One region of the Nocardioides cavernaquae genome, then DNA from elsewhere that is predicted to be linked to it. Evidence: predicted binding sites of a transcription regulator. Region 1 holds the regulator's gene; the other holds the start of a gene.
The links. Region 1 encodes LexA, which represses DNA repair genes until DNA is damaged. Its sites were predicted from a motif close to TCGAACANNTGTTCGA; they were not measured.
Positions count from the first base shown of each region.

Region 2: the regulator LexA is predicted to act here: its motif matches at 1,172-1,187, upstream of D4739_RS08935 (alpha-ketoglutarate-dependent dioxygenase AlkB).

Region 1 covers NZ_QYRP01000002.1:1,980,169-1,984,264, forward strand. The annotation lists gene D4739_RS09650 (alkaline phosphatase D family protein) at 1-663, opposite strand, end outside; gene D4739_RS09655 (M15 family metallopeptidase) at 803-1,735, opposite strand; gene lexA (transcriptional repressor LexA) at 1,789-2,508, opposite strand; gene D4739_RS09665 (LysM peptidoglycan-binding domain-containing protein) at 2,967-3,329, opposite strand; gene D4739_RS09670 (lysoplasmalogenase) at 3,565-4,096, opposite strand, start outside.
Region 2 covers NZ_QYRP01000002.1:1,825,452-1,829,547, forward strand. The annotation lists gene D4739_RS08930 (hypothetical protein) at 1-528, shown strand, start outside; gene D4739_RS08935 (alpha-ketoglutarate-dependent dioxygenase AlkB) at 525-1,151, opposite strand; gene D4739_RS17340 (GntR family transcriptional regulator) at 1,301-1,996, shown strand; gene D4739_RS08945 (hypothetical protein) at 2,042-3,559, opposite strand; gene D4739_RS08950 (RtcB family protein) at 3,706-4,096, shown strand, end outside.

The sequences.
Region 1 (4,096 bases):
GTCGGCGAGCGTGACCATCTCGCGCGCCGGCGAGTGAGGCCGGATGTCGACCTCGTCCTTGCCGTAGCCGTACTGGCCGGGGCCGTACTCGTAGAGGTAGTCACCCAGGTGCAGGATCGCGTGCAGGTCCTCGCGCGCTGCGAGGTGGCGGTATGCCGAGAACCAGCCAGCCTGCAGGTTGGCGCAGCTCACGACACCGAGCCGCAGGTTCTCCACGCTGCTGCCAGCCGCGGGCGCCGTACGCGTGCGACCGACCGGGCTGCGCACGCCGCTGTAGCTGAACCGGAAGTAGTACGTCGTCGCGGCGGCGAGGCCGGTCGCGTCCACCTTGACCGTGTGGTCGCGGGCCGGGCTGGTCGACTGGTTGCCCGAGGCGACGATGGTCGTGAACGCGGCGTCGCGCGCGACCTGCCAGGTCACCGTGATCGACGGACCCACGCCGGAGCCGGGAAGGCTCGTCGCGGTCGGGGTGACGCGGGTCCAGAGGACGACCGCGCCGGGCAGCGGGTCACCGGAGGCGACGCCGTGCTGAAAGTAGGCGGACGTGGCGGCCGAGGCTGCACCAGTCGTGATGGCCGTGGTGGCGGCGACAGCAGCGGCTGTGGCCGCGGTGCCCTTGATCAGTGCGCGACGGCCGAGCTGGCCCGAGTTCGTGGGATTCACATCAGTTTGAACGGCGTCGCGGGGGATCGGTGACGGGTGCAGGTGTGTGAGCACGCCCCGTTCACCGAAGGTTCGCCCCGGCGTTGTCCGTCGACACGGCGCAAGTTCGGCGTCGACACGGCGCAAGTTCGGCGATGGCTCAGCGGTTGTTGAGGCTGAAGTGGTGCCGGTCCTTGAGCGAGTTCCAGTAGCCGCCCCACTCCCAGCCGACCGACGCGAACGCGCGGATCACCGGGCCGCCGGTCAGGATCATGCCGGGGCGGACATTCGTCCGGTCGATGTACGCCGATGCGAGCTCTGGCAGGACCAGGTCGCCCTTCGTGTACGGGTTCTGGAACTGGTTGACGTCCACCGCCAGCCCGTAGGCGTGCTGGCTGAAGTGGGTTGATCCGACGGAGGGCCGGCACACGAAGGCGCTGGTGTTGTTGCCGTCTCCGGTGGGGGCGGCGTCGAGCTCGTCGCGCCGGGTCACCCGCATCTCCTCGAGCGGGAACTTGGCGCGCCAGAGCTGCCGAAAGACCTTGACCATGTCCTGTGCCACGTCGGCGTTGACCAGCAGCTCGCCGGTGTGGCGTGCGCCGTCGAACCCGCGGAAGGCGAGCTGCACCCAGGCCAGGTCGCTCGCCGAGACGGGGCAGCCCTCCACCCAGGTCGAGCGTGCGATCACGTCGGCGGGGGCCGGACTGACGACGTGCGAGGCGAACCCGTCCCCGGGGAGCATCGGCAACGTGTCGGGCAGTGTGAAGCGGCGATTGCGCAGGACCCGTGGCGTTGCCTGGATCTCCCCGAAGCCGTCGGCGGTCTCCGGCAGGGGCCGCTTCCCGAGCCAGGCGGGCGCGACAGTGCCCGGCGCAGGCGGTGCGGGTGCCGATGGCGCTGCCGGTCCGGTCGGTGACGGAGTCGGAGCAGCAGGTGCGCTCGGCGTACCTCCCGTAGCGGGTGCTCCCGGAGATGCGGGCGCGGGCGGCGGCCCGTCCTCGCGGAGCAGCGGCTCGCACGCGGACAGCGCGGCGCTCAAGGCCAGCGCCGCACACGTGAGGCGGACGGCTCCGAAATGCGAACGACGGGTCACGTCGGCCAGCGTAGGCCTCCGTGACCCGTCGTCCTCCCGACGGTGGGGGAAAATCAGACCCGGCGAAGCACCGCGGTCACGATGCCCAGGATCGAGGCGTGGGTGCCGTCGATGGGGTCGTAGGCCTCGTTGTGGGGGAGCAGCCACACGTGGCCGTCCTTCTTCTGGAACGTCTTCACCGTCGCCTCGCCGTCGAGCAGCGCCGCGACCATGTCGCCGTTGTTGGCGGTCGGCTGCTGGCGGATCACGACGTAGTCACCGCTGCAGATCGCCGCGTCGATCATCGAGTCACCCGAGACCTCGAGCAGGAAGAGCGTGCCGTCGCCGACCAGGCTCCGCGGCAGCGGGAAGACCTCCTCGATGCGCTCCTCGGCGAGGATCGGGCCGCCCGCCGCGATCCGCCCCACGATCGGCACGTAGGTCGCTGCAGGCATCGAGTCGCCGATGCCGGTCTCGTCGTACGACGTCTCGTCGGCCGCGCCGATCGAGCGCCGCGCCGCGAGCACCTCGGGCAGGAACACCTCGAGCGCGCGCGGACGGTTGGGGTCACGCTTGATGAAGCCCTTCTGCTCGAGCACCTTCAGCTGGTGGGACACCGAGCTGGAGCTGGTCAGCCCGACCAGGTCGCCGATCTCGCGCATGCTCGGCGGGTAGCCACGGTCCTCGAGGGAGTCGCGGATGACGTTGAGGATGCGCTGCTGACGCGGAGTCAGCCCGGTCGCATCCGGTGGGCCGTCGGGGAACTCGGAGACCTTGTGCGGAGGAGTCGCCATCGTCGTGTGCCTTACGTCGTGGGCTGGGCGGGTGTCTCCAACGTATCCGGATTCACGCGGGTGTTCAAACACCTGTTCGAACGGCGTGTCGGGGCGGGGTGGGGATCTTGGGCTGCGTTGGGTGTGGCTGGGGCGGCTCCTGCGCGGCAACGCCGTCGCTGTCGGCGCGGCAGACTCAGCCGCCCACTCGCGCGCTCTGGCCGCAGCCGACTTTTACGCTCCGTGCGCCGTCGCGCATCCGCCGCGCGCCGGCGACCCAGCCCGCCCGCGTCCCCGCCACCGTGTGCCGCAGCCGCCCCGGCCATCCAACGAAGCGCCGTGTCGACGGAAAATGCGAAACGGGGGCGGAGCCCAAGTGGACTCCGCCCCCGTGTCTTCCCCATCTCACGCACCGGGGTCGAAGCGGCGCGCAAGAACTTGCCGCGGCGGAGTCACCAGCGCCCCGCCGCGCGTCTGTGTCAGCCGACCGGAACGAAGAGCTCCTGGCCGGCGTAGAGCATCGGCTCGTCGAGGGCGTTGAGCTTCTCGATGGAGTCGATCATGGCGCGGACCTCGCCGTCGTCGGCGCGGTCGGCCGCGATCTGCCAGAGCGTCTGGCCGGGGGTGACCACGATGCGCTCGGTGGCGAGCGGGGCGCCGCCCTGCTCGGAGTTGGCGCTGGACCCACTGGCCAGCACGAAGGCGACGGTGGCGGCGAACAGCAGCGCCAGCACGAAGACCGTCAGGCGACCGCGTCGGGTGAGCCGCAGCTGCGGGGCAGCGGGGCGGGCGACGCGGACGGGACGGGCGGCGTACGTGGGGGAGAAGCTGATCGTGCTCATCGTGGACCTCCGGGGAAGAGTCGGTCGGGGTGACGAGCGAATGTCTACAGACGACCACCGACAACCTTCGCCGGAGCTGGCCCTCGATCAGACGTTCGATCGAACACATGTACGAAGTTAGATCATGTGTTCGAACGATGCAAGCACTTGTTCGAAAAAAGATTCGACCGTGTCGAAGGCCACTCGAGCGACACGAGCCCGACACCCCCGGAGGGCCAAAGCGGAACGGCAGGCCTCAGGCGCGGGTGGCGGCCTCTGCCAGCAGGAACTGCGCGCCGGTGTAGGTCGCCATGACCGCTCCTTCGAGCGCGGGCGGCGGGTCGCTGAGCACGAACTTCCGCAGGCCGAGCAACGAGTCCGACGTCAGGAAGGCCAGGCCGCCGAGCCCGGCCAGCGCCCGGGCGGAGGGGCGGATCGAGGGGGAGAGGTGGCCGGACGCGATCGCCATCGACGTCAGCGACAACGAGTACGCCGCGACCGCAGCGCCCTGCGCCGGGTCACGCCGACCTGCGCGCACCGCATTGACCGGCGCCGCCACTGCCCACAGCACAGCGAGCGCGCGGGTCCTCCGCGACGCGAAGAGCGGCGAGGTGGAGCGCTGCGCCATGAACCCGGCCACGTAGGAGGCGTGGCCGACCGCGAACGCCGCCGACCCCACGAAGAACGGCCGGCGCGCTTCGGAGAGCAGCGCGACGTCGCCGACGAACCCACAGGCCTCGGCGATCACCACCGGCGCGGTGAGCCCGGTTCGACCAGAAGCGAGAACC
Region 2 (4,096 bases), 150 kb from region 1:
GTCATGACGCACGACGCAGATGAAGGTGTGGCGAAGGTGGGCGGCAGCGCCCGGAAGGCACCGGCGCGCGGGCTGTGGATCGCGGCGGCAGCGGCTGCGCTGGTGGTCGGAGGTGGTGCGTTGGCCGCGACCATTCTCGCGACCGATGGCGACGGCACCGGCGGCGCAGGCGACGATGCACCGCGCAAGGAGCTGGCGCTGACGCTGGCGCCGCAGGACGCGATGCAGATGTGCATGGCGTTCTCGCCGGAAGCCCTTCGCCCGCTGGAGGTTGCCTTCTCCGGCACCGTCGACGACGTGGAGGGCGACACCGTGACGCTGAGTCCCGACCACTGGTACGCCGGCGACACCGGCGCTGACGTCGTCGTGGTGACCGCAGGCAGCCCGGAGGTGTTGCTCGAGGGCGGAATCACCTTCGCAGAAGGCGAGCGCTACCTGGTGGGTGCGTTCGACGGCGCCGTCGCGACCTGTGGCCTCAGTGCGCCGTGGAGCACCGAGATGGCGGCGGCGTACGACGAGGCGTTCTAGAAGACCCCGGCCGGGCGGAACTGCACGGAGATCCGGGGACCTGCCGAGCGCGCCTTGGGCACCGAGTGCTGCCAGGTCCGCTGGCAGGACCCGCCCATGACCAGGAGGTCGCCGTGACCCATCGTGAACGCGATCGAGGCACCGCCGCCCTCGGGCCGCAGCAACAGCCGCCGCGGATCACCGAAGGAGAGGATGGCGACCATCGTGTCGTCGGTCGCTCCGCGGCCGATCCGGTCACCGTGCCACGCCACCGAGTCGCGACCGTCCCGGTAGAAGCAACAGCCTGCGGTGGCGAACGAGTCGCCCAGCTCCGGCAGGTAGTGGTTGGTGAGCGCCTGGCGGGCGCTGCCGAGCACCCGGTGGGGGAGCGCGTCGTCCGCGGCGTAGGTGTGCACGAGACGCGGGACGTCGACCACACGGTCGTACATGGTGCGCTGCTCGGCGCGCCACGGGACGTCCCGGACAAGCGCGCGGAGCACTTCGCCCGCGCCGGTCACCCACGAGCGTCGGACGTCGACCCAGGCTCCGTCGGCAAGCTCGGTGCGGGCGACTGAACCGCGCAGGCGACCGAGGACCGGTGCGCTGGCGAGGTCGAAGAGGTCGCCCTGGAACTCGACGCTCATGGCGAGAGAATAGCAGGTGATCGAACAGGCATTCGAGAATCCGCGCGGCCTGTCAGGCGGCCCGAATAGTCCGTATGGGTCATCTTCTGCGCAACAACCCGTCCGTCCGGACTACTGACGGCATACTCCTCAGAGCAGCGAGAACGGGGGTGACGGTGCAGCTCAAGCACGTGCAAGTTCGTGAATATGTGCGGGACCTGGTCACTGGCGCCTCGCCAGGGGCTCCCGCGCCGTCTGAGCGCGAGCTCGTGCAGCGCTTCGGCGTTGCCAGGATGACGGTGCGCCAGGCCATCGATGCTCTCGTCACGGAGGGTCTGCTTGAGCGTGTCCCCGGCCGCGGCACCTTCGTCGCCGAGCCGGTCCGCCCGCCCTCGGGCGTCACCAGCTTCACCGAGGACATGCGCCGGCGAGGCCTCGTCGCGGACACGCAGACGCTGATCGCCCGCCGCGAGAAGGCGGGTCCCGGAGTTGCTCGCGCCCTCAACATCACCAACGGTGACCCGGTGCTGCACTGGAAGCGGCTGCGGCGAGCCGACGGCATCGTGATGTGCATCGAGGACGCCTATCTCAACGAGGTCCTGCTGCCCGGCTTCCTCCAGACCGGCATGCCTGCGAGCCTGTACGCCGCGCTCGACCGCCGCGGGCTGCGCCCGACGTGGGCGGAGGACTCGGTGAGCGCCGACCTGGCGACCGAGGACGAGGCGGAGCTCCTCGGCATCGAGCTCGGCGATGCGGTGCTCCGTGTCGCCCGGCGCGCGCTGCACCGCCAGCGGCCGATCGAGGTCTCGCGGTCGGTCTACCCGGGCTCGCGCTTCACAGCCTTCGTCCAGTTCGCCGAGACGTGATTGAGCCGAGCGTCCGGCGAGCTTGCGCGACGTGACCGAGGCAGGTCAGCAGGAGCGCCAGATCTCGCGCCGGATCGCCTCGTCGCCCGGCCGCTCGCCGAAGTCACCCTGCAGGCGATCGATCGGAAGCCGGTGGATGAACCCGCTGGCGGCGCACCGTGCCGAGAGTGGAGGGGCCCCGGACTCGAGTGCCCCGATGGTGATGTAGGTGCGGGTGAGCGGCAAGCTCAGGACATCGTCGGGGGTGGACCCGACGGGCCTGCCCGCCTTGGCAGCGCAGGAGCGGAAGTGCACCGTCGTGGCATCCGCCTTGACCGAGGCGGCGCCGGCCGGCCCCTTGGCTGACCACTGACGAAGTGCGCGCGCCATCTCCTCGGTGTCCGACGGGTTGTCGCCGACGAAGTCGATGCTGACGCAGGACTCGCCGCCGGAGCGGTACGCGGCGTACGCGTCTCCGCCCCAGCCGTCGGCCGCGTCGAGCGCGGCGAGCTCCGGAATCCGGGCGGCCAGCACGAGGTACCAGGTCAGCGCACCGAACGTGCCGGAGTCGAAGGACTTCTCGCCCGACGCGAGGCCGGGCGTCTTGACCGGATCGGCGGGGTCCTCGCTGGCCAGGAGCGACCAGGGGTCGAGCAGGTGCTCGTCCGTCGTCGGTGGGTTGGCGAAGAGGTCGTCGACGGACTCGTTCGCCTCGTCGTCGTCCGCATCCACGACGGCCGCATCGAGCAGCGCCTCCCCGAGGGCGTACGGCGCGCCCATGAGCGTCTGCAGCACGGAAGGGATCTCGGCCATGCCCTCCTCGGCCGCCTCTGCCTCGCCGTTCTGCTCCTTCCGGAGCGCCTTGCGATCCGCGCGGGAAAGGCTCTTGGCGTACTTCGTCTCGATCCGGGAGGCATCGCCCTCCACCAGTGCGCTGTACGCCGAGCCGGCACCCGTCGTGTCGTCCTCGAAGCTGTCCATGTGGTCGCCGATGCCGAAGTGCTGGTCCTGGAGGACGTGGGTCAGCTCGTGCACGAGAGTCGACTTCACCGCCGGGGTGAGCTTCGTGCCGTTGATGCGAACCCGGTCGTCGTCGAACGAGTACAGGCCGATGACACCGCTCGAACCCATCGTGTTCGCCGCCTCGAGGAGGTCGAGATCCGCAGGCACGAGGTCGAGCGAGCGCATCAGGTCCTTGATGTCGGCCATGTCCTCGCGGTCCTCGTCGGTGAGGTCGCTGTCGTCCGCGGTCACCTGCTTGTCGAACTCCTTCGCTGCCAGGAAGTCGACGTGGACCGGGTGCTTGAACTCGAGGCCGCGCAGCCGCTCGGCGATCTCGACGTAGGGCACCACCCGCTCGTCCCAGGTCGAGGGGTGGTCGGGCCCGGTGTCGTGATTCCGGTCGAGGACCGCACCAGTTGCGGCCAGGCCGGCGAAGGCGGCGAGCACGGTCAGGGCGAGCGCGACCCGGCGGCCCCGCGGCGCACGGAGCCACCCGGACGACTCGCGCGGCTCCGAGGGCTGGGAGGGCTGGGAGGGCTCGGCGGGCTCTGCGGTTGCGGACATCCCGGACGGCTCGGACATGGGCGGAGGCTAGCCCGAGTTCTCTGCACGCACACCGGAAATCCGGTGCGCAACGGGATTTCGCCGCCCTAGCCTCCTCGGGCCCGGTCGACCGGCCGGGCATCGTGGCCGGTGCGGAGAGCGCCGGCCGGAGACGGATGAAAACGATGATGGACCAGATCAATCCGAAGCTCTGGAACTGGGCTTCGATCCTCGAGAAGAACACGCGCGAGCAGGCGATGACGACGGCGACGATGCCGTTCATCCACCCGCACCTCGCGCTGATGCCGGATGCCCACCTGGGCCTGGGCGCGACGGTGGGTTCGGTCATCCCGACCCTGGGCGCGATCATGCCCGCCGCGGTCGGCGTCGACATCGGCTGCGGCATGATCGCCGTGCGCACGGCGTACACGCGCGACGAGCTGCCGGACGACCGGCGCCCGCTGCGTGAGGCGATCGAGCGCGCCGTCCCGCTCTCGGCCGGTGCGGCCAACCGCAAGATCAGCCGCGCCCACACCGAGCGCCGGATCGATGAGCTCACGCTCCGCGCGAAGGAAG